Aureimonas sp. SA4125: one gene and its partner. The protein of the gene in region 1 binds, or shares a complex with, the protein of each later gene. Links are inferred from orthologs where the notes say so. Each region holds a gene or a part of one and is shown on either strand. Other genes may lie near its edges.

Evidence for each region.
Region 2: the proteins of Sa4125_RS05670 (region 1) and Sa4125_RS09145 are in contact, whole or in part, in a crystal structure (PDB 3NE5), measured with the Escherichia coli proteins. The link is inferred for Aureimonas sp. SA4125 from one-to-one orthologs.

What each region holds. Positions count from the first base shown.
Region 1 is NZ_AP025032.1:1,233,570-1,245,536, reverse strand. The notes cover bases 4,975-8,716. They hold Sa4125_RS05670 (efflux RND transporter permease subunit), read right to left. Parts: upstream 8,325-8,716; coding sequence 5,175-8,324; downstream 4,975-5,174. Other genes in these bases: Sa4125_RS05665 (efflux RND transporter periplasmic adaptor subunit), read right to left, coding at 8,334-8,716; Sa4125_RS05675 (hypothetical protein), read right to left, coding at 4,975-5,152. Also shown: Sa4125_RS05705 (hybrid sensor histidine kinase/response regulator), read left to right, coding at 1-1,297; Sa4125_RS05700 (response regulator), read right to left, coding at 1,405-1,794; Sa4125_RS05695 (flagellar basal body rod C-terminal domain-containing protein), read right to left, coding at 2,123-2,551; Sa4125_RS05690 (hypothetical protein), read right to left, coding at 3,226-3,414; Sa4125_RS05685 (DUF411 domain-containing protein), read right to left, coding at 3,701-4,144; Sa4125_RS05680 (DUF305 domain-containing protein), read right to left, coding at 4,248-4,709; more of Sa4125_RS05675, read right to left, coding at 4,784-4,974; more of Sa4125_RS05665, read right to left, coding at 8,717-10,016; Sa4125_RS05660 (hypothetical protein), read right to left, coding at 10,075-10,503; Sa4125_RS05655 (tyrosine-protein phosphatase), read left to right, coding at 10,933-11,424; IS21-like element helper ATPase IstB, read right to left, coding at 11,492-11,967. UniProt on the Escherichia coli protein: Part of a cation efflux system that mediates resistance to copper and silver.
Region 2 is NZ_AP025032.1:1,964,569-1,975,671, forward strand. Bases 4,722-7,599 are described here. They hold Sa4125_RS09145 (efflux RND transporter periplasmic adaptor subunit), read left to right. Parts: upstream 4,722-5,576; coding sequence 5,577-6,623; downstream 6,624-7,599. Other genes in these bases: istB (IS21-like element helper ATPase IstB), read right to left, coding at 7,224-7,599. Outside these bases: Sa4125_RS09120 (heavy metal translocating P-type ATPase), read right to left, coding at 1-2,131; Sa4125_RS09125 (hypothetical protein), read left to right, coding at 2,431-2,889; Sa4125_RS09130 (FixH family protein), read left to right, coding at 3,481-3,885; Sa4125_RS09135 (hypothetical protein), read left to right, coding at 3,885-4,343; more of istB, read right to left, coding at 7,600-8,018; Sa4125_RS09175 (IS256 family transposase), read left to right, coding at 9,827-11,035. UniProt on the Escherichia coli protein: Part of a cation efflux system that mediates resistance to copper and silver.

The DNA of each region.
Region 1 (11,967 bases):
GGACACGACAATCGTCCGCTATCGTCACAAGGAAGGTGGCGTGCGGTGGATCTCCTGGGTCGCGGCGCCGGAGAATGGGGTGATCTTCGCCACCGGCCGCAACGTGACCGCCGAAATCGAGGCGCAGGCAGAACTGGCGATTGCGCAGGAGGCGCTGCGGCAGTCACAAAAGATGGAGGCCGTGGGTCAGCTCACGGGCGGCATCGCGCACGACTTCAACAACATGCTGGCTGTCGTCATCGGTTCGCTCGACCTCCTGATGCGCCGAACAGATGATTCCGATCCGCGCGCCCGCCGCCACATCGAGAGCGCCATGGAGGGTGCCAAGCGGGCGGCAACGCTGACGCAGAGACTGCTGGCTTTCTCGCGCCAGCAATCCCTGAGCCCCGTCCCCGTCGACGCCAACGGCCTGCTCTCCGGCATGGCGGACCTCCTTCGACATACCCTCACCGGCAAGATACGGCTGGAAACGGTGGTCGGGGGCGGGCTGTGGCGCTGCCTGGTCGATGTGAACCAGCTTGAGAACGCGATGCTCAACCTTGCGGTCAATGCGCGGGACGCGATGCCGGAGGGCGGCAGGCTGACGATCGAGACACAGAACGCCCATCTCGACGATCGTTATGCCGCCGGCAACATCGGCCTGACGCCGGGCCAGTACGTGCTCATCGCCGTGTCAGACAGCGGAACCGGCATGACCGCAGAGGTGATCGAGAAGGCGTTCGATCCCTTCTTCACCACCAAGGAGATCGGCAAGGGAACGGGCCTTGGCCTCAGCCAGGTTTACGGCTTCGTGAAGCAGTCCGGGGGACACATCAAGATCTACTCGGAGCCGGGTCGGGGCACGACCGTCAAGATTTACCTGCCAAGGTATTTTGGTGAGGAGACCGCGGCCGGTTGGAGCGACGAAATCCTGGCGACGCTGGAGGACACGACCCAGATCGTGCTCGTGGTGGAGGACGACGACAACGTCCGGCGGATGACGCTCGACGCCTTTGAAGAGATCGGCTACCGCACGCTGGAAGCCAACGGGGCGGTCGAGGCGCTACGGCTGCTCGATCTGCATCGAAACGTCGACCTCCTCTTCACAGACATCGTCATGCCCGAGGTGGACGGGCGGCAGCTGGCGGACGAAGCCTTGAAGCGGTTTCCCCATCTGAAGGTGGTCTTCACCACGGGCTACACGCGAAACGCCATCGTTCACAACGGCGTGCTCGACGCGGGCGTGGATCTCCTGCCGAAGCCCTTCACACTGGACGAGTTGCTGTCGAAGGTGAGGAGCGTCCTCGAACGACCATAGCGGTCAGGATGTCCTAAAGCGGGACGGCTTTTCGTCGAATCGCCGAGCCGCCTTAGATCCTTGTCCTTGCATGATCCTTTCCGAAAGCCGGAACCCACCTCTCGGGATCATGCTCTCGCGATCCTCTCGATCGTCTCGGTGTCGTACGGCTTGCCGACCAGAGGCCACTCGACCTGATCCAGGTTGACGTATCCCGACACGAGGACAATGCGCAGATCGGGCCATCGCTGCGAGGCGATCTTGGCGAGTTCGGGTCCGCTTATGCCGGGCATGCGGCAGTCGGTGAAGAGCAGGGACACGTCAGGCCGAGCCTCCAGAATGACGAGCGCGGCCGCCCCATCCGCCGCCTCGACGACTTCAAACCCCAGATCCTCGAACATGTCGACAGCGTTCATGCGCACGAGCGGCTCGTCGTCCACGACGAGGACGACCCTTTTCGCACTGCTGTCCATCGTCCTGCTTCCTTCTGACCTGATTCTCTGCCGCTCGACGAGCATGGTTGTCACCCCAGGACAAATGTGGAGCGGGTGCAGACAGTTGCCAGTCCGAGGGCACGAATCCTGATGCGGAGTTCTCCCAGTGTCAGAGGGATTTCGGCACACTTCGGCGTCCGCTCCCGACCGCGGCGTCGCTGCGCTCGAAAGCGGTTGCACCACTTTCACGAGACATTCGGTCCACATCCGTCTGCGGGCGGTCTCGACATCGCGTCACCGCTCGGAGCGCGGCGGCGCATCCGGTCACGCTTTCCTGGCGCCCGGAAGTCCTGGGCGTTCGCCTCCGGACCCTGACCGTTGACGACCGCGAACGGCGTGCAGACGGGAGTCTTCAGTCGGCAAGGGCGAAGAGGCTCTCCATCATCTCATCGGCCGCCCTGAATGCGCTGAGATTCATCTTGTAGGCATGAACGGCCTCGACCAGGCCGACGGTTTCGCGGAGATCGCTGACATTTGGAGCGGCGACCATTCCTTTGGCATTCGCATAGACTGAAGACGGATCGTACTCCTCCAAATAGGAAGGAACCGTGGGTACCGGGATCACGCTTGCGCCCATGCCGGTACCGACACTTCGTTGCACGGCCTCGACAGCCTGATAGACCTGCGGGCGGTCGCCGAACCGAGCCGGCGCAAGCGGTTCCGACGCGGGAGTCTCAGGGACAGGGCCCCGCGTGCGGGCGTTGGCGATGTTGGACGCAGCCACATCGAGCCGTGCGGTACTTGCCAGCATGCCGGAAAGCGAAATCGCCATACTGTTCATTGGTGGATCTCCTGTATTTTGTCACAGGAGAAATATCGACATTACCCGTCGAATTGATGAAGCAAACCGCCGCCTTTTGCATCAAAACCTTGCTTTACGGATGAGATGGACCTTGGGCCGATGACAGACGTCTCGCTCGCCTCCGGGCTGACCATCACCGGGGGACGGCGGCCGTGACGGCGATCCATGACCGCCACGCCTCCCTGCGGGGAGCAGCAGACGGCTCCGGATGCGTGAACGGCCTTGGCTACGGGAGATTGCCGAAGGCCAGACGCGGACGTTCGAACGCGGTGCCGCTCGCCCGATAAGGGGTGAACACCCTGAAGCCTCCCATCGCAGTTCTCGCCCTCCCCGTCGCCGCAGCGCGGGTGACGGCCATCATGGCCTTCGAGAAGGGTGTAAAGCGGCTGTGTTCATCGACCGGGCGGCTGAAATGCCGGAGGCGGGCGCGGGGCTCTGCGAAAAGGATCGGCCCGAGGGCCGGGATGTGCCGGATCCGTGCACCAGCCTGAGCCGTCCGCAGGGTGGGCCGTCGGTGAGGTTTCGGCAGCGTTTGGGAAAGGCTGGGTCGGTGATCGGATGACGATGACCAACGGGACCGCCTGTCCGGAGCTTTGACGGGCAAGTCCCCGACTGAAATCCGGGCGAATGGCAACGTCTACGGAAAAGTGAGCTCAGCTCGCCTTCGCCATCTGCAGCGCATCACGCTCTTGCTCGAGCCTCTTCTCAAACTCCGCCTTCTGATGCTTCCATCCCTCGACCCACTCCTTGAACGGGACGGAACCTGGCGCATGTGGGCAGCGATCCCGCTCGATGCCGCGGTTGAACGCCCGACCACCTTCATTCTTTCGACTGCTGTCCATGATGTGGCCCTTTCCCCGGTTGCACGCTGATGGTGCGCGAGGGAACGTGTGCGAACCTATCCACATGATAAAGAAGGCGAAGTTGGTGGGGTGCCAATCGCGCAGAAGGCCGGCTTCCCCCGAACACACCGGGGATGCCCGGTTCTGCCGAAGGCTCCAACCCTTGCGCGACCGGAGCCATGACGAGCAGGAACGACGAACTGGTTTTCCCCGGAAGCCCGCGAGCGGGCCGTGCGAATGAACCATCAGAGCGAGCGAGGATGTGCGGCGCCCCCGGGAAGCGCCGTTATCTCGGATATCGCGCGTATACCGTCGAATTCCCGTCGCGCCCCACCAGAAGCACCTCGTATGGCTCGTCGCTCTCGCCCATCCCGGGGCTGCCCACCGGCATGTCGGGCACGGCGAGGCCGATCGCGTCCGGCATTTCGGCGAGCAGGCGCTTCACCTCGGCCGCCGGGACGTGGCCCTCGACGACATAGCCGCCGACGAATGCCGTGTGGCAGGAGGTCTGGCCCGGCTTCAGTCCGGCGCCCGTCTTCTTGGCGTGAAGATCGGCCATGGCGAGGTTATCGTTCGAGACCTCGAACCCGGCTTCCTCGAGGTGCTTCATCCATCCGATGCAGCAGCCGCATCCAGACGTCGAAAACACCTCGACGGTCTCGGCCGCCAGCGCGGCCGTGGAGAGGAGCGCGAGTGCCCCGGCAAGGAACGTCGTTCGCTTGGACATCATGCTGTGTCTTCCTTCATCGTCATGCGGGCCCGGCCCAAGCCGTCCACGGTTATGGCATTCGGGGGGCGGCAAACCCGCCGCCCCCCTTCCCGTCCGGCGGTGCCTACTTCGCGAGCGCCTCGACGCGCGCGGTCATCTCCTCGATCTCCTTCTTCTGGGCGTCGATGATCATCTGCGCCATCTTCTTGGACTCCTCGTCCTTGCCCATCTTCAGCTCGATCTCGCTCATGGTGATGGCGCCCTGGTGATGGGCGATCATCCCGCAGTTGAAGGCCAGATCCGGGTCCTTGATCATGGACGCCTTCATCATCGGTCCGTGCATCGCCATCATGGCATCGTGGTTGGCCTTCTGGACGTCGTCCATGCCGGACATCATCCCCTGCATGCCCGCCATCATCTGCGACATGTCCATGTCACCGGCGGCCGCATTGCAGGCGGCCGGAAGCTCGGCCTGGCCGTGCGACATGCCCGCTCCCGACATGGAATGCCCGGCGTGCCCGTCCTGGGCCTGCGCGGCCAGGGGGAGCGTGGCGAGCATGGCCGCGATGATGAGTGTCTTGTTCATGGTGGTTCTCCTTGGATGGCCCTCGGGCCGGTTGGTCTCGAAAACCCGGGACGACAGCACGCCGTCCCGGGCGATCAGTTGAACTTGGCCTGCGAGGTCTTGCCGTCGGGCCCGGTGAGTTGGACGGCTCCCTTCACGGGGCCCTCCGACGGCGTCGCCAGCGGTCCGGACAGGAACGCGCCGGTCGAGGCGAGCGGCACGCGGGTCGGCTTGCCGTCGATGAGAAGGATGGCCATGCCCGTGAAGCCGTCGCTGGGCAGCGGCGCGTCGGCGACGTCGCTGACATAGACCTTCACCTCGCTTCCCGCGGCGACGAGCTCGACATGGTGGACCCCGGCATCCACGAGCGTCCCGCCGTTCGGGCCCTTGCGGGGTTCGTGGGCATGCGCGGTCGCCGAGACGACGAGGGCAGCGGCGATGATGAGACTGCGAAACTGCTTCATGGGATCGAACTCCGGTGGGTTGTCAGAACGAATGAGTCTCGATCGCGCCTGCGGGCGAGGTGTCGACCGAGGTGGACCTTGCCGCACGGGCGGCGTCCACCAGGCGCTTCAGCGGCTTCTCGCCGTAGCGCAGGAAGAGGACGGGGGTCAGGAAGGTGTCGAGCAGCGTCGAGGACACGAGCCCGCCGAAGATCGTGACCGCGACGGGATGCAGGATCTCCTTGCCCGGCGCCGAGGCGTCGATCATCAGCGGCACCAGCGCCACGCCCGCCGACAACGCGGTCATCAGCACCGGCGTCAGCCGCTCCAGACTGCCGCGCATCACGAGGTCGCGCCCGAAGGGCATCCCCTCGTGGATCGACAGGTTGATGATGTGGCTGATCTTCAGGATGCCGTTGCGGGCCGCGATGCCGGTGAGGGTAATGAAGCCGATCATCGAGGCGACCGACAGCGGCTGTCCCGAGATCCACAGCGCTTCGACGGAGCCGATCAGGGCGAGCGGGATGCTGCCGAGGATGATCAGCGTGAACACCGCCGAGCGGTAGCGGCTGTAGAGGATCGCGAAGATCATCGCGAGAGACACCAGCGAGAGCAGCCCGATGGTGCGGCTCGCTTCTTCCTGTGCCTGGAAGGTGCCCTCGAGGCTGGTGGAGAAGCCGGGCGGAAGTTGCGCTGCCGCGATCTCCGCACGGATCTGCTCGATCACCTCGGTCATGTCCGCATCGCCCGAGGCGTTGGCGAGCACGACGACACGCCGCTGGCCGTTCTCCCGAAGGATCTGGTTCGGACCGTCGGTCTCGCGGACATCGGCGAGCTGGCGCACGGGCACCCAGCCCGCCGGCGTCTCGATCAGGAGATCCCCGAGCGCCTGCGTCGTCCGCTCGGCATCACCGAGGCGCAGCACGACGTCATAGGTGCGGTTGCCGTCGACGAGGCGGGAGACGACCCGCCCGTTCGAAAGCTGCTCCAGCTCCTCGGTGATCTTCGCCGGCTGGATGCCGAACAGCGCGGCGCGGGCATAGTCGATGCTGATCTCGAGCTGGGGAATGCGGACCTGCTTCTCGACCTGGAGATCGACCACGCCGGGGACCGTGGCGAGCCGGGCCCGCAGGCTCTCGGCGACCGAACGCAAGGTGTCGAGATCCTCGCCAAAAACCTTCAGCGCGATCTGGGCGCGCACGCCCGATAGCATGTGGTCGAGGCGGTGCGAGATCGGCTGGCCGATGTTGATCGAGACCGGAAGAACGGAGAGGCGCGAGCGGATGTCCGCCTCGATTGCCGTCTTCGGCCTGCCCGCATCGAGATCGACCTCGATCTCGGAGGAGTGGACCCCTTCCGCATGCTCGTCGAGCTCGGCCCGGCCCGTCCGGCGCCCGACGACGCTGACCTCGGGCACCTCCATGATGAGGGTTTCCGCGATCAGGCCGACCCGATGGGATTCGGCCAGCGAAATGCCGGGGTTGAAGGCCATGCTGATCGTCAGCGTGCCCTCGTTGAAGGGCGGCAGGAAGGCGCGCGGCAGGGCGGTGGCCGCGACTGCCGAGACGACGACGCCGATGGCGGCGAGCCCCATCAGCATCTTCGGCCAGCGGAAGGCCTGGTCGAGGAAAACACGGTTGCCGCGCTTCAGCCAGCGCACGATGAAGCTCTCGTGCTCGTCGAGGCGTTTCAGGCTGGGCAGGAGGTAGTAGGCCATCACGGGCGTCAGCGTGATCGAGACGACGAGGCTGGCGAGGATCGAGACGATGTAGGCTTGTCCCAGCGGCGCGAAAAGGCGGCCCTCGATGCCCGTCAGAGCAAAGAGCGGCACGAAGACCAGGACGATGATGATGGTGGCGTAGACGATGCCCGAGCGGACCTCCTGCGAAGCGCCGACGACGACGTCGAAGACCGAGCGCGGATTGCCGAGCTCCCGGTTCTCGCGCAGCCGCCGGAAGATGTTCTCGACGTCCACCACCGCGTCGTCGACGAGTTCGCCGATGGCGATGGCGAGGCCCCCGAGCGTCATCGTGTTGATGGACAGGCCCATCAGGTGGAAGACGATGCCGGTGGCGAGGATCGAGACCGGGATTGCCGTCAGCGAGATGACGGTGGTGCGCACGTTGAGGAGAAAGGCGAAGAGGACGATCGCCACCACGACGATGGCTTCCAGCAATACCGTCTCGACGTTCCGGATCGAGGTCTCGATGAAGTCCGCCTGCCGGAAGAGAACCTGATCGGCGCGAATGCCGTCCGGAAGCGAGGCGCTGACCTCGCCAAGCGCTGCCTCGAGCTGGCGGGTGAGGACGACGGTGTCGACGTCGGGCTGCTTCTCGATCGAGACGATGACCGCGGAGCGGCCCATGAAGCCCGCCTCGCCGCGCTTCTGCCGGGCGCCGAAGGACACTTCCGCGACCTGGTCGAGGAGGATGGGCCGCGTGCCGACCGTCGCGACGACGAGGCTGCGCAGGTCGTCGAGGCTGAGGCTGCGGCCGATGTTGCGGATCAGGAACTCGCGGGAATACTGGTCGGTGAACCCGCCACCGGTATTGGCGCCGAACGAGGCGAGCGCGCCCTCGACCTGTTCCATCGTGACGCCGAGCGCCCGCAGTGAGGCCGGGTTCGGCGCGATCCGGTACTGGCGCACCTCGCCGCCGATCGGGATGACCTGGGCGACGCCGGGAACGGCGAGGAGCCGCGGCCTGACCAGCGCGTCCGCCGCCTCGCGCAGCGCCATCGGCGAGACTTCGTCAGGCGCCGTCATTGCGACGAGCATGACCTGCCCCATGATCGAGGAGATCGGGCCCATCTGCGGCGAGACCCCGGGGGGAAGCTGGCTGCGAACGAGCGCCAGCTTCTCGGCGATCTGCTGGCGGTTGAGGTAGATGTCGGTGTCCCAGTCGAACTCGACATAGACGATGGAGAGGCCGACGCCGGAGACGGAGCGCACCCGGGAAACGCCGGGCAGACCGTTCATCTGCGTCTCGAGCGGATAGGTGACGAGCTGCTCGACCTCGGGCGGGGCGAGCCCCTCCGCCTCTGTCATGATCGTGACGGTCGGTCTGTTGAGGTCGGGGAAGACGTCGACGGGCAGGCCCATCGAGACGAAGGCGCCATAGACGACGAGCACCGCCGCGATGGCGAGGACCAGCATGCGGTTGCGCAGGGATTGCGTGACGAGGAAGGTGAACATCGCAGCGCCTCAACGGATCTGGTTGAGGAGCTCGGCGCCCGCGGTGACGACCCGGTTGCCCGCCTCGATTCCGGCGGCGACGAGAACCTGCTCCCCGTCGAGCGGCAGCACGCGCACTTCCTTCGGCTCGAAGCGTTCGGCACCGGAATGGATGTAGACGATGTCCTGGCCGTTCGACCCGCGCAGGACGCTTGTCCGCGGCAAGGCAATGCCCGTCTCGGCCGCTTCCGTCTCACCCAGCACCGTCAGCATCTGGCCGGGCCGCAACCCCCTCGTCTCTCCCTCGACACTGAAGTGGACGGGAAGCGCCTGCGACGTGTCGGCAAAGCCGGAGCCTTCGAACTTCAGGGACAGCGACCTGCCGTCCTCGCCCTCGGCCGAGGCCGCACGGAAGGATCCCGAGCTGCCATAGGCCAGCGCCTCGACCCAGAGCCTCGCCGGATCGACGATGTGGAAGACGACGGCATTGCTCTCGGCCATCTGGCCGACGATCGCGCTGGAGGCCGCCACCACCCCGGAGACGGGGGCGACGAGCGGTTCCGGCTTCACCTGCACCTGCTCGATCGCCAGCCGGCGGTCGCGAAGACCCTCCAGCTCGATGCGTGTCTCGTCGAGCGTCGTCTGGGCCACCGTCCCGCTCTTCACCAGCGTCTCCGATCGGCGCACCCGCTGCTCGGCGATCGAGATCGCCTGATCGAGTTCGCTGAGACGCTGGCGAAGGTCGGACTGGTCGATCGTCTGGATCGGCGAGGTGACGAAGGCGAGGACGTCCCCGGCCTCGACCCTGGCGCCGAGCCGGGGGAAGCCACCCGGCGGCGGCGAGAGCCGGCCGGCGATCGAGGCCTGGACGTAGCCGCTGGCATTGGGATCGGGGATCACCCGCCCCGGCATCTCGACGCTGCGGCGATGCTCGGAGGCGACTGTCATCAGCGTTCGGATCGCAAGAATTCGCTGCGACGGCTTGGGCACGAAGACGGATCCATCGGGAAGCCGCTGCGCGACGTCGCGGACGGCGACCCCGGAGGCTCCGCTCAGCTCCTGCGCGACCGCGATCGAGCCGCCGAAGAGGAGCACAAGCCCCGCCGCTGCGCCGACGGCGACGATGGCCTTGCGCCGGAACATCGCCATGGCGAGAAGGCCGAGCGCGAAGCCGATGGCGCCGACCGCCAGGAGAGCGGGATCGTTGCGCGACAGCCTGTCCCTGAGGTCGACGGAGAGGGCTTCTTGCATTTCGGTCGCGAGCGCGGACCCGACCAGCCAGCCGGAGCTCGCGGCCACGATCGGCGCGGCAGGCTCGGGGATGGTCAGGGTCGCCGTCAGGAAGTCGATATCCGTCCCGCTGGTGACGGTCGCGATGAGGTCGTAGGACCCCGGCTCTTGTGCCCACGCTGCGTCGAGGCGGTAGACGTCGCCGTCGACGACCGCGGTCGCGGGACCGGCAGGGGTCTCGACCTCGATCGTCGCGCCGACAACGGGTTCGTTGGTGTCGAAGCGGTCGAGGTGCATCTCCAGCGAAGCCCCCCGCGCGACCGCCACCAGTTCGAAGAGCGTGCTCTGTGCTTCGGCGCGGGGAGCGGTCTGCGCGGAGACGGCCGGCGGAGGCGCCCCGTGGTCGTGCCCCTCGTGGGCGCGGACGGGCGACGCCAGCGACAGGACGGCAAACGCGGCCGCGGTCAGGATAGGAAGGATCATCAGGATAGCCCAAGGTCTGGAACATCGCCCGGGACGCGCGAACGCGTCCGACAAGGTGTCAGACGAGGGCTTTGGGAGGCCTGATCATGCCGTCGAGGACCACGCCGTCCAGCGCGCCGGGCTCGGGCACTCGGTCATGCGTTGCCGAGGGAGGTGCCGGAAGCGATCCGGCCAAGGCCCCCACGGTCGCCGCCATGCAGTTCGACACGCCCGTGCCGCAGCACGAGGAGCCGACAACGCGATGGTCACCGACGGTGCCGTCCTCGACGGGGACAAAAGCCAACGCTTCGGTGGCATCGCCGCCGGACGCGTTCTCGGGGCGGTCGACGGAAGCGGCAACCTGGCGGGCGGGCGCTTCGGCCGTTTCGACACCGTGGTTGGTATGCGCCTGGGCCGCCGATGAACAAAACAGCGCGATGCCGACGACCACGAGGGTCGCGAGCAGCGAAGCGATCTTGTTCAGGACGAACGACATGCGGATACGCATACCTCTTGTGTCGGTATCAGGTAACGACGCCCCGAAACTACGGCTGAAATGCGATCAAAGTCCTAATCATCGCCACGGACGCGGCAAAAGCAACGGCCCAACCGACACGATTGGTCGTGCGACACGATTGGTCGTGCAGTCCAAGTCCCACCCTCAGGGCGAAGACGCCCTGACCAATATTCCCCGCGGCACCTTGGCTGTCGGGCCTCGTGGAAGCCGCCTCCCCACCCTTCACGTGTCGCTTCCCCGTCAAGCGAGCAATCGACCGTGGCGGATCACCCCGGCCGGCGGCGACACCACATCGTCCTTCTTTCCGGACAGGACGCGGCCCATGGCGCTCGCAACATTGGCGATCGGTAACGACCCGGACATGAGCCGGAGGGGGCGCGCAGGTATCAGGATCGGACCGTCATCGTCCGAAAGCCTGCCATGTCTCCCCTTCTCTCCCGCCTGCGGATGACCCTGCTTGCCGCCTTGGTGATCCTCTCGCCACCGATCGGCTATGCGGGCCTCCTGTATGCCAATGGCAATGTCCACGAGGTGCAGACGGGCTCGTTCTTCCGGTCGGGGCAGCTGGACGGCGAGACGCTCCAGGCATTGATCGATCGAAGGGGCATTCGCACGATCCTTAATCTTCGAGGCGCACATCCCGGCAAGCGGTGGTACGCCGAGGAGACATCGATCGCAGAGGGCAACGGCATTCAGTACAGGGCGATCGCCATTTCCGCCCGCTCGGTTCCGGAAATGACGACCATGGTCGAGATCGCCCAGGTTCTTCGGGAGCAACCCGGACCCGTCCTGGTCCATTGTCTCGGGGGATCGGATCGCTCGGGACTGGCTTCCGCCATCTACGAACTCGTCGTGCGGGGGAAGAGCGAGGAGGAGGCGGCCGAGCAGCTTTCCATTGTCTACGGGTGTTGATTTCCACCCGGAACTGACCCGGGTTTTCCATCGAGAATTGACCCGGCTCTGAGTTATGCTGAGTGGGTCATGTGTGGGTCAAGGCATGTGCGCTTTCCTTCCTCTTGCGGGTGGCGGCGTCGGTGCTGGCTCTGAAGCGGAAGCTGTCATTTCCAGTCTCCAGGATGTGGCAACGATGTGTGAGGCGATCGAGCAGCGCGGTGGTCATCTTGGCATCGCCGAAGACGGTGGCCCATTCGCTGAAGCTCAGATTGGTCGTGATGACGACGCTGGTGCGCTCGTAGAGCTTGCTCAGCAGGTGGAAGAGCAGCGCACCGCCTGAGGCACTGAATGGCAGGTATCCAAGCTCGTCCAGGATCACGAGATCGAGACGGACGAGGGTCTCGGCCAGTTGGCCGGCTTTGCCCTTGGCTTTCTCCTGTTCGAGCATGTTGACGAGTTCGATGGTCGAGAAGAACCGAACTTTCCGGCGATAATGCTCGACGGCCTGAACGCCAAGGGCGGTCGCGACATGGGTTTTGCCCGTGCCCGGCCCGCCGATCA
Region 2 (11,103 bases), 730 kb from region 1 along the record:
CACTTTCCATTGCCACGTCCGTCCCGGTGCCCATGGCGATCCCGACGTCCGCGGCCGCCAGCGCGGGCGCATCGTTGACGCCGTCTCCTGCCATCGCGACGACCTTTCCCTCGGCACGCAGCTTGGCGACGATGTCGCCCTTGTCCTTGGGCAGCACGTCCGCCTCGACCTCGTCGATCCCGAGCGTTCGTGCCACGGCCTCCGCCGTCGTGCGGTTGTCGCCAGTCAGCATGACGATCCGGATCCCGGCTTCATGCAGCGCCGTGATGGCCGCCTTCGTCGTTGCCTTCACGGGGTCGGCGATGGCGAGGACACCAGCCGGCTTGCCATCGACCGCGGCGAGGATCGCGGTTGCTCCATCGCCGCGCAGCCGATCGGCCTGCTCTTCGATTGCGGAGACGTCGACCCCGAGTTCTTGGAGGAACCGGGCATTGCCCAGCGTGATCTTGCGACCGTCCACGACACCTACGACGCCCTTGCCCGTCGGGCTGTCGAAGTCATCGACGGCGGAGAGGGGAATGTTTCGCTCTTTTGCGGCGGCAACGATTGCGGCCGCAAGCGGATGCTCGCTGGACTGTTCAAGGCTTGCCGCGAGGTGAAGGAGATTGCTCTCGGTAAAACCTTCCGCAGGCTGGATGACGGTCACCTTGGGCCGTCCCTCGGTGAGTGTCCCGGTCTTGTCGACGACGAGGACGTCGACCTTCTCCATCCGCTCGAGTGCCTCGGCGTTCTTGATGAGGACGCCGAGTTCGGCGCCTCGCCCAATCCCGACCATGATCGACATCGGCGTCGCGAGCCCGAGGGCGCATGGGCATGCGATGATGAGGACGCTGACCGCGGCGATGAGGCCGTAGGCCATGGACGGCTCGGGTCCCCAGACTGCCCATGCGCCGAAGGCAGCGAGGGCGATCAGGATGACGGCGGGTACGAACCAGCCCGAGACGATGTCTGTAAGTCGCTGGATCGGCGCCCGGGACCGCTGCGCCTTCGCGACCATCTGGACGATCTGCGCCAGCATGGTATCCGCGCCGACCTTCTCGGCGCGCATGACGAAGCTGCCCTGGCCGTTCAGCGTGCCGCCGATGACCTTGCCGCCGGTCGTCTTGGCGACGGCCAGTGGCTCACCCGTGACCATGGACTCGTCGACGTTCGAGCGCCCCTCGAGAACCTCCCCGTCGAGGGGCACCCGGTCACCGGGTCGGATCCTCAGGCGGTCGCCGACGGCGATCTGGTCGAGTTCGACTTCCTCCTCGCTTCCGTCCTTGCCGATCCTGCGTGCCGTGGCTGGCGCGAGGTCGAGGAGGGCCTTGATGGCGCCGGAAGTCTTCTCCCGGGCACGAAGTTCGAGCACCTGCCCGAGGAGGACGAGGACCGTGATGACGGCTGCCGCCTCGAAGTAGACGGCAACGGTCCCGCCATGGCCTCGGAACGTGTCAGGGAAGATGCCGGGTGCCACCGTTCCCACGATGCTGTAGAGCCACGCCACTCCGGTGCCCATCGCGATCAGCGTGAACATGTTGAGGGAGCGGGCTACGACCGAGTTCCATCCCCGGACGAAGAACGGCCACCCCGCCCATAGGACCACGGGTGTCGCCAGAAGGAGCTGGATCCAGTTCGACGTCGCAGGGGCCACGAAGCGATCGAGACCGAGGAAATGCCCGCCCATCTCGAGGATGACGACGGGAACGGACAGGGCGAGCCCGACCCAGAACCGCCGCGTCATGTCGTGAAGCTCTTCGCTCGGGCCCTCCTTGCCGGTGACGGTCTCCGGCTCGAGGCTCATCCCGCAGATCGGGCAGTTTCCGGGTCCGACCTGACGGATCTGCGGATGCATCGGGCAGGTGTAGATCGCGTCCGGCTGCACGGCCACCTTCGGCCTCTCGCGGGTGTGGATGAACCGATCCGGCTCGGCCTGAAACTTCGTCTGGCATCCTTCCGAGCAGAAGAAGTAGGTCTCCCCGAGATGGCGCGTTCGATGCTGTGCCGTCGCTGGGTCGACGGTCATGCCACAGACGGGGTCGGTGGTTGCGGTGGTGGAAGCGTGCGAGCGGCCGTCGAGGCCACGGCCCTTCGCGCCTGACGGACCGTGGCCTGAGTGATCGTGCGAAGGAGTTTGGGCTGTCGTCGACATGTCGGTCTCCTAGAGGTCCAGGACCACGGCTTCCTTCGTCGTTGGCTCGAAGGCCGAGTTCGACACCGTCAGTCCTGCGGACGGTCTCTGGGTGGGGCAGGGGACCCATCCAGAAACAAACGAGCCATCTTCCCCCTCACATCGCGGTATGATGGTGATCCAGGATGGCTCGGCAGAAGCATGTGCGGCCGTCTTTCGGACGAACCCGCTCTTCAGAAACATCCATGCGGCATTGCCAGGTGGTAAGGTCAAGGGCCTTCCTGACCAAGTGGTCGACCTCTTTTGGAAGGAAATGTGGGATGCAGGACGACGGATGGCTGCGAGCATTCCGTCGATACCTCGGCGCGACGGTCCTCGCGAACCTGGTATGGGAATTCGCGCAGATGCCGCTCTACACAGTCTGGCAGGCTCCCTGGGCTGAGATCGCCTTCGCCGGATTGCATTGTCTTGGCGGCGACGTTCTCATTGCCTCGGCTTCCATATGGGCCGCCCTGATCGTCTTGAAGGCCGAGCGCTGGCCGGAGATGCGGTTCCGGCGCGTGGCCGCGGTGACCATGACCGTCGGGCTCGGCTACACCGCCTTCAGCGAATGGCTGAACGTTTCGGTTCGTCAAAGCTGGGCCTACTCCGATCTTATGCCGACCGTCACGCCGCTGGAGATCGGCGTTTCACCCCTCGTCCAGTGGATCGTCGTTCCCGCACTGGCTCTCTTCATCGCACGGCCGTCTCACCGAACTAAGGGCGCCTCGTTGAAGTGAAGCCATTTGCGTGCCTCGGGGCGGCTCAGCCAGAAAGCCATGATGTTGCATCGCCGCTTCCCCGGCGGCATAGGCTGTGGCAGAATGACGTCGTGATCCTCCGTCCCATCCTTTTTCGGCTTTTCGCCTTTACGATCTTGCTCGCTTTGGCATCGATGCCGTTCGGTGGGGCCGTTGCCATGAGCGCAGGTGCCCCTGTTATGGCTGAGATGCCCGGTATGTCGCCCGGGGAAGTGGCCGACGAGATGCCATGCTGCCCGAACGATGTGCCGAAGCCGTCGACCGGATGCGACAAGTCGGCGTGCCCGACCATGGCGACCTGCGCGCAGCAGTGTGTCCCTGCTGCGGCATCCGCAGATGCCGGCATCTTCGTGGCTCCTGTTCGCCAAGACCTGGGACGGCCTACCGTGAGCGCGGTGCTCGCGTCGCTCGGCCCCGAGCCTCCCCCCCGTCCTCCAAAAAACTGATCGATCAGCCGACGTGCAGCGTCGTGCAAACGGTGCGGAGCAGTCCGCATCGATGCTGAGACATGGCGTTTCGCCACCCCGCCGCAGGCCAGACCGCGGACGGGATCGATCAGGAAGTGAGATCATGAAGAAGACCAGCATGCGCGTCGCCGCGGCGACCGTCGCAGGCCTGTCGTCGCTTGGGTTCGGCTCGTCCGCTCTTGCGGCAATGACCGACTACGAGTTCCAGCTCGTGGAGAGCAAAGTGAAGTCCGGGAAGGACGCCGTAGTGGCGGTTCGGCTCGTCGACAAGCGTACGGGCAGGGCTGTCCCCGACGCCGTCGTCTTCGAGACGCGTGCCGACATGGCGCCCGACGGGATGGAGACGATGACGACGCCGATCGAAGCGGTGCCGTCGGACGAACCCGGTGTCTACCGCTTCAAGGTCGCGCTCGTCATGGACGGCGGATGGCGGATCTCGCTCGGGGCCAAGGTCCAGGGCGAGGACGGCACCTTGAAGAACGAAGTCGTCCTCCAGGCGACCGAGTGATGCGAGCGGCGTTTGTCGTCCTCGCCCTCGTCGCCGTCTCGGCGGCGGGGGCCGGAGGCTATTGGGCAGGGCAGGCCGGAGTGACGGTTATCCAGCTCGAGGAGATGCTTGGCATTTCGGTGGACGCACCAGTCCCGCTGGAGCGTGCGATGGCCGCGGAGATGCCGTCGACGCCCGTCGTCGCCGCGGAACTCAGGCGCGTCCTCTACTGGCGGGATCCCGACGGGAAGCCAAGCTACTCAGCCTCGCCGAAGAGGACGGACGACGGGCGGGATTTCATTGCCGTCCGCGACGACGGAGCGAGCGCCGCATCGACGGCCTCTCCAGCGGTCTCGCCCGTGATCACCACGCCGGGACCTCTCGCGGCTTCAGACAGGAAGGTTCGCTCCTACCGCAACCCGATGGGCCTTCCAGACACCTCGCCGGTGCCGAAGAAGGATGGACTTGCCCCCTTTTAGTGGAGAGCGTTTTGATTACGCGGCGGCCAGTCGTTCGAACTGGACGGGGCTGATGAAGTCGAGCGCGGAATGGCGCCGGACGGGGTTGTAGAAGCTGTCGATGTAGCGGCCGATGGCCGCCTTCGCCTCGGTCCTGGTCTGGAAGACGGTGCGCCAGACCAGCTCGGATTTCAACGTCTTGAAGAAGGTCTCGACCATCGCATTATCATAGCAGTTGCCCTTGCCGGACATCGAGATCAGCACGTCGTACCTGCGTAGCTCGGCCTGATAGTCGATCGAGCAATATTGGCTGCCGCGGTCAGAATGATGGATCAGGCCGGTTTTCGGGCGGCGCAGGACGAGGGCCTTGCGGAGCGCCTCGAGAGCCAACTCCTTGTGTAGACGATCGCTGACGGCCCAGCCGACGACGCGCCGGGCGAACAGGTCGATGACGACGGCGAGATACAGCCAGCCCTCTCGCGTCCAAACATAGGAGATGTCGGCTCCCCACTTCTCGTCCCGGCGTTCGGTCGCGAAGTCCTGATCAAGGAGGTTCGGCGCGATCGGGAAGGCGTGCAGGCTGTCCGTCGTTCGCTTGAACCGCCGCTTCTGCCGGGCCTTGAGGCCGTTCTCGCGCATCAGGCGCGCTGTCCGACGGCGCCCGATAGCGATCCCCTCGGCCTGGAGTTCATGCCGCATGCGAGGACTCCCATAGGTGCCGTTCGACAACCGAAACGCCGAGCGGACATGCGCCAGAAGCACCATGTCGCGCTGCTGCCGGCGGCAGGCCGGTCGATCCTTCCATGCAAAATAGCCGCTCGAGCTGACGCCGAGGACCTTGCAGAGACGCTGGACGGGGAATTCTTCTTTCGCCGCATCGATGAGTTCGAACCTCACCGACTTCCCTCCCGGGCGAAAAAAGCCATCGCCTTCTTCAGGATGCCACGCTCCTGACGAAGGATCTCATTCTCCCGCCGCAGCCGCTTCATCTCCGCAGCCATGTCCTCGACGCGGTCGGGAGGCGGGCTTTCTATCAAGGCGTCGCGCCGCTTGTCGATCCAGCGCCGCAGTGTCGATAGCCCAACGCCAAGGTCCTCCGCGATCTCGCGCTGCGTCCGGCCGCTCGTCTCAACCAGACGGACGGCTTCCTCCTCGAATTCCTTCGTAAATCGTCGCTGTGTCTTCGCCATGGAGTTCCTCATGCCTCATTGAGAACTCTCCACTTTTCCGGGGCAAGTCCAGGATTCGATGGGAATGGACTACATCCCCGTCTACGACGGTCCGGAGGAAGAGGAGGGCGTCGTCACCGTCTCCCCGGGGCGGCTCCAGAGAACGGGGGTCCGCTCCGAGCTCGTGTCCCGGCAGGTCGTCGGTCGGCCGCTGCGGGTGCCGGGCGTGGTGAAGCTCGACGAACGGATGGTCTCTGTCGTCACTACGCGGGCCGACGCCTTCGTGGAGGAGGTCGCCGACGTAACCACGGGTGCGGCCGTTCGGAAGGGGCAGCCGCTGGTGCGCCTCTACTCGCCAGAGATGGCCGCTGCCGGCGCGCAGTACGTGATCGAGCTCAAGAGCGGGGGAGCAGCTAGGTCGGGCGGAGCGGGCCTGAAGCTCCGCAACCTCGGCGTCCCGGAGGGGGCAATCACGGAAATGGAGCGGACGGGTAAGGTCCCGCCTTCCATGACCTGGACGGCGCCTAGGGACGGTCTCATCCTAGAACGGGCGGCCGTCGACGGCATGATGACCGAGGCGGGAGACGTCCTCTTCCGTCTCGCCGACGTCTCGCGGGTGTGGCTCGTCGCAGACGTGCCCGAGCGCGAGGTCGGAGTCCTCCGGCTCGGCAACGCCGCGCGAAGCACCTTCAGGGGACTGCCTGGCCAGACATTCGACGGCCGCGTAGACCTCGTCTACCCGCAGGTCTCGCCCGAGACTCGGACGGTGAAGGTGCGCATCGAGATCGAGAACCTGGACGGTCTCCTGCTGCCCGACATGTATGCCGATGTCGAGATCGAATCAGGTGTCGGCAGTGCAGTCGTTGCAGTTCCGAATGACGCCATCCTCGACACGGGATCGCGACAGGTGGTGATCCTCGATCGCGGCGACGGCCGCTTCGAGCCCCGTCCCGTCGAGATCGGTGCCCGCGGCACGGACGTGACTGAGATCACGACGGGCATCCAGGCGGGAGACCGAGTGGTGACCGGCGCGAACTTCCTGATCGACGCCGAAAGCAACATCAAGGCGGCCCTGTCCGCCCTCGATCCCAAGCCGAACGGGCCGGCCCCGATGGCGGAGGCACGGCCGTGATCGCGCGTGTCATAGCATGGAGCGCGAGGAACCTCGTCCTCGTCTTCGTCGGCACCCTGTTCGCGGTCGCGGGTGGCCTCTACGCGTTGAAGACGCTGCCGCTGGACGCGATCCCGGATCTCTCCGACGTCCAGGTCATCGTCTACACCGAGTATCCAGGCCAAGCCCCGCAGGTCGTCGAGGACCAGGTCACCTATCCCCTGACGACGGCCATGCTGACGGTGCCGAAGTCGAAGGTCGTGCGCGGCTTCTCGTTCTTCGGCGTGTCCTTCGTCTACGTCGTGTTCGAGGACGGCACCGATCCCTACTTCGCCCGCAGCCGGGTCCTCGAGTTCCTGAACGCCGCCGGGCGTCGCCTTCCTGTTGGCGTGACGCCGACGCTCGGCCCGGACGCGACGGGCGTAGGCTGGGTCTACCAGTACGCGGTGGTCGCCAAAGACAGGACGCTTGCTGAGCTCCGATCCTTGCAGGACTGGGTCGTGAGGTTCGCCGCTTCCGACGCCGACGGGGTCGCCGAGGTGGCAAGCTGTTGATTTCCACCCGGAACTGACCCGGGTTTTCCATCGAGAATTGACCCGGCTCTGAGTTATGCTGAGTGGGTCATGTGTGGGTCAAGGCATGTGCGCTTTCCTTCCTCTTGCGGGTGGCGGCGTCGGTGCTGGCTCTGAAGCGGAAGCTGTCATTTCCAGTCTCCAGGATGTGGCAACGATGTGTGAGGCGATCGAGCAGCGCGGTGGTCATCTTGGCATCGCCGAAGACGGTGGCCCATTCGCTGAAGCTCAGATTGGTCGTGATGACGACGCTGGTGCGCTCGTAGAGCTTGCTCAGCAGGTGGAAGAGCAGCGCACCGCCTGAGGCACTGAATGGCAGGTATCCAAGCTCGTCCAGGATCACGAGATCGAGACGGACGAGGGTCTCGGCCAGTTGGCCGGCTTTGCCCTTGGCTTTCTCCTGTTCGAGCATGTTGACGAGTTCGATGGTCGAGAAGAACCGAACTTTCCGGCGATAATGCTCGACGGCCTGAACGCCAAGGGCGGTCGCGACATGGGTTTTGCCCGTGCCCGGCCCGCCGATCAGCACGACATTCTCCATTCCTTCGATGAACTCGCAGCGATGGAGCTGGCGCACCGTGGCCTCGTTGATCTCGCTGGCTGAGAAGTCGAAGCCCGCCAGATCCTTGTAGGCCGGGAAGCGTGCTGCCTTCATGTGATAGGCGATCGAGCGCACCTCGCGTTCCGCCATCTCGGCCTTGAGGAGCTGCGTCAGGATCGGCACGGCGGCTTCGAAGGCAGGCGCGCCTTGCTCAATCAGGTCGGTGACGGCCTGGGCCATGCCATACATCTTGAGGCTGCGCAGCATGATGACGACGGCGCCGCTGGCGGGATCATGACGCATGGCGGCCTCCACTCCTGCGGGCGCGCAAATCGTCGTAGCGCTCGACATTGGCCTTGGGCTCTCGGCGCAGCAGCAGCGTTTGCGGCGTGTCGATGGCCGGGCCGTCGATCGTCTTTCCGTCGATCAGACGGTGCAGGATGTTGAGCACGTGGGTCTTGGTGGCGACCCCCTCTGACAGTGAGAGGTGGTCCCGGAAAACCGGACCAGCATTTAGGGTGGATCGCCTGATGAGAAGGACGATCCGAGCATGTCGAAGAGGGCGCGGTATTCCGCGGAATTCAAAGCCAAGGTCGCGCTGGATGCGATCCGAGGCGAGCTGACGCTGGCCGAATTGGCGAAGAAGCACGGGGTGCATCCGAATGTAGTCGGCCAGTGGAAGCGCCTGGCCATCGAGAACATGGCGACAGCGTTCGGGGGCGGCGTTGCCGAGACGGCCCAAGATCGCGATGCGGAATTCGAGAAGCTCCACGCCAAGATCGGGCAACTCGTTGTGGAACGGGATTTTTTGCAGAAGGCCTTCGGTCGATGAGCCGGGATCGAAGGCAGGCAGGCATCGAGAAGGACCATCCTCGTCTCAGCGTCCGGCGCCAATGCCGTCTTTTGTCGTTGACGCGCTCGACGCTGTACGCCACGCCCGCGGGCGAGAGCGCCGAGAACCTCGCTTTGATGCGACGGATCGACGAGCAGTTCCTGGAGACGCCATGGTATGGCTCTCGGCAGATGGCGCGCTGGCTGCGTCGGCAGGGTTATCTCGTCGGGCGTCATCGCGTTCGGCGGCTGATGCGCAAGATGGGCCTGTCGCCGATCTACCAGGCGCCGCGAACCAGCCAGCCGCACCCGCAGCACCGGATCTATCCCTATCTCCTGCGGGAACTGACGATCGAGCGGCCGAACCACGTCTGGTGCACAGACATCACCTACATCCCGATGCGGCGAGGCTTTCTGTATCTCGTGGCGATTATGGACTGGGCGACAAGGAAGGTGCTGGCCTGGCGGCTGTCGAATACGATGGACGTCGGCTTCTGCATCGAGGCGCTGGAGGAGGCCATGGCCCGCTTCGGCAGACCGGAGATCTTCAACTCCGACCAAGGCTCGCAGTTTACCAGCGCCGACTTCACCGACAAGCTGAAGGCGGCCGGGATCAGGATCTCGATGGATGGCAGAGGTCGCTGGATCGACAATCGGTTCATCGAGAGGCTCTGGCGGTCGTTGAAATACGAATGCGTCTACCTGAATGCGTTCGAGACGGGCTCCGAAGCCCGGCATGGGATCGGCTCGTGGATCAGCTACTATAATGCCGAGAGGCCGCATTCGAGCCTACATGACGCGACACCGAACGAAGCCTATGCGATGAGCTGGGCCGATGAGAAACTGGCGGCATAACCACAACCGCGTTCCACTCTAAATCCGCCGCTGGATGGTCTGAAAACCGGGACCACCTCTGTGCCAGCTCCACTGCGGCCAGCACCGCCTGCTCATCATGGTGCAGGACCAGGGCAAGGATATCGACCATCTCGCGATCGCCACCGGGCCGTCGCAACATCTGATCCTGCAATCGCCGGAAGCCTGACGGCAGTTCAGCGAAAGGAGCACCGTTGCGCAGCGCGCCGGGCTTGCGCTGGATCACCGCCAGATAATGATGCCAGTCGTAGATCGTTCGCGGCGGCAGATGATGCGATCGCTCGATCCGCCGTGGTAGTGTCCGCGCTCGTGGTGGAAATTCCGACATTGAAAGGTGTGGCTGAGGCGGTCACCGGATAGGGCGGCTAAGGTGGAGTTGCGAGACTTCAACCTGACCGGAGAACCCGATGACCGAGGACAGACTACCGCTTGCCGAGCTTTTTGCGAAAGCCGGGGACGGCGATTTCCTGAGAACGATAGCCGAGAGCGTGATGCAGCTCCTTATGGAGGTCGACGTTGAAGGCATGATCGGCGCCGGGCGCCACGAACGGACGCAGGAACGGGCGACTTATCGCAATGGCTACCGCGACCGCTCGCTCGACACGCGGCTCGGCTCGTTGCAGCTTCGGATACCCAAGCTTCGGCAGGGCAGCTACTTCCCGCCGTTCCTGGAGCCGAGAAAGCTCTCGGAGAAGGCCTTGGTTGCCGTCATTCAGGAAGCTTGGATCAGCGGCGTTTCCACCCGGCGGGTCGACGATCTGGTACAGGCCATGGGGCTGTCGGGGATCGGCAAGAGCACCGTATCGAAGCTGTGCAAAGACATCGACGAACGCGTCGGCGGCTTCCTCGACCGTCCTCTCACTGGCGACTGGCCCTACCTCTGGCTGGATGCGACCTACCTGAAGCAGCGCGAGGGTGGACGCATCGTTTCGGTCGCCGCCATAATCGCCGTGGCCGTGAACACGGACGGCAAGCGCGAGATCGTCGGCCTTCACATCGGCCCCTCGGAAGCGGAGACGTTTTGGTCGAGCTTCCTCAAGAGCCTCGTGCGCCGCGGCCTGTCCGGCGTGAAGCTCGTGATCTCGGATGCTCACGAAGGGCTGAAAGCCGCCATTCGCCGGGTGTTCAGCGCCTCCTGGCAGCGCTGCCGGGTGCATTGGATGCGCAACGCCCTGTCGTATGTCCCGAAGGCGCAGCAGAGCATGGCGGCGGCCGCGCTGCGCCAAGCCTTCGCCCAGCCCGATCGTGCTAGCGCCAGCCAGGCGCTGCGCCACGTCGCCGACCAGCTTCGGGGAAAGTGTCCAAAGCTCGGGGCCTTCATCGACAACAGCGAGACCGACGTGCTGGCGCACATGGATTTTCCCAGTCAGCACCGGACCCGGATCCATTCGACGAATTCCCTGGAGCGCCTGAACAAGGAGGTGAAGCGGCGTGCCGACGTCGTCGGAATCTTCCCGAACGAGGGATCCATCATCCGGCTCATCGGCGCCGTCCTTCTCGAGGCCAACGACGAATGGCAGATCCAGAACCGCTACATGCAGACCGAACCCATGGCCGACCTCATGGCCATGGGCAACACTGCAAAACCCGAACAGATTTCCACCGAAGTCGCCTGAAACGGAGCCGCTTCAGCTACACTCAATTTCCACCACGTTGACGGACACGACCTCCGCCGTTCATGCTC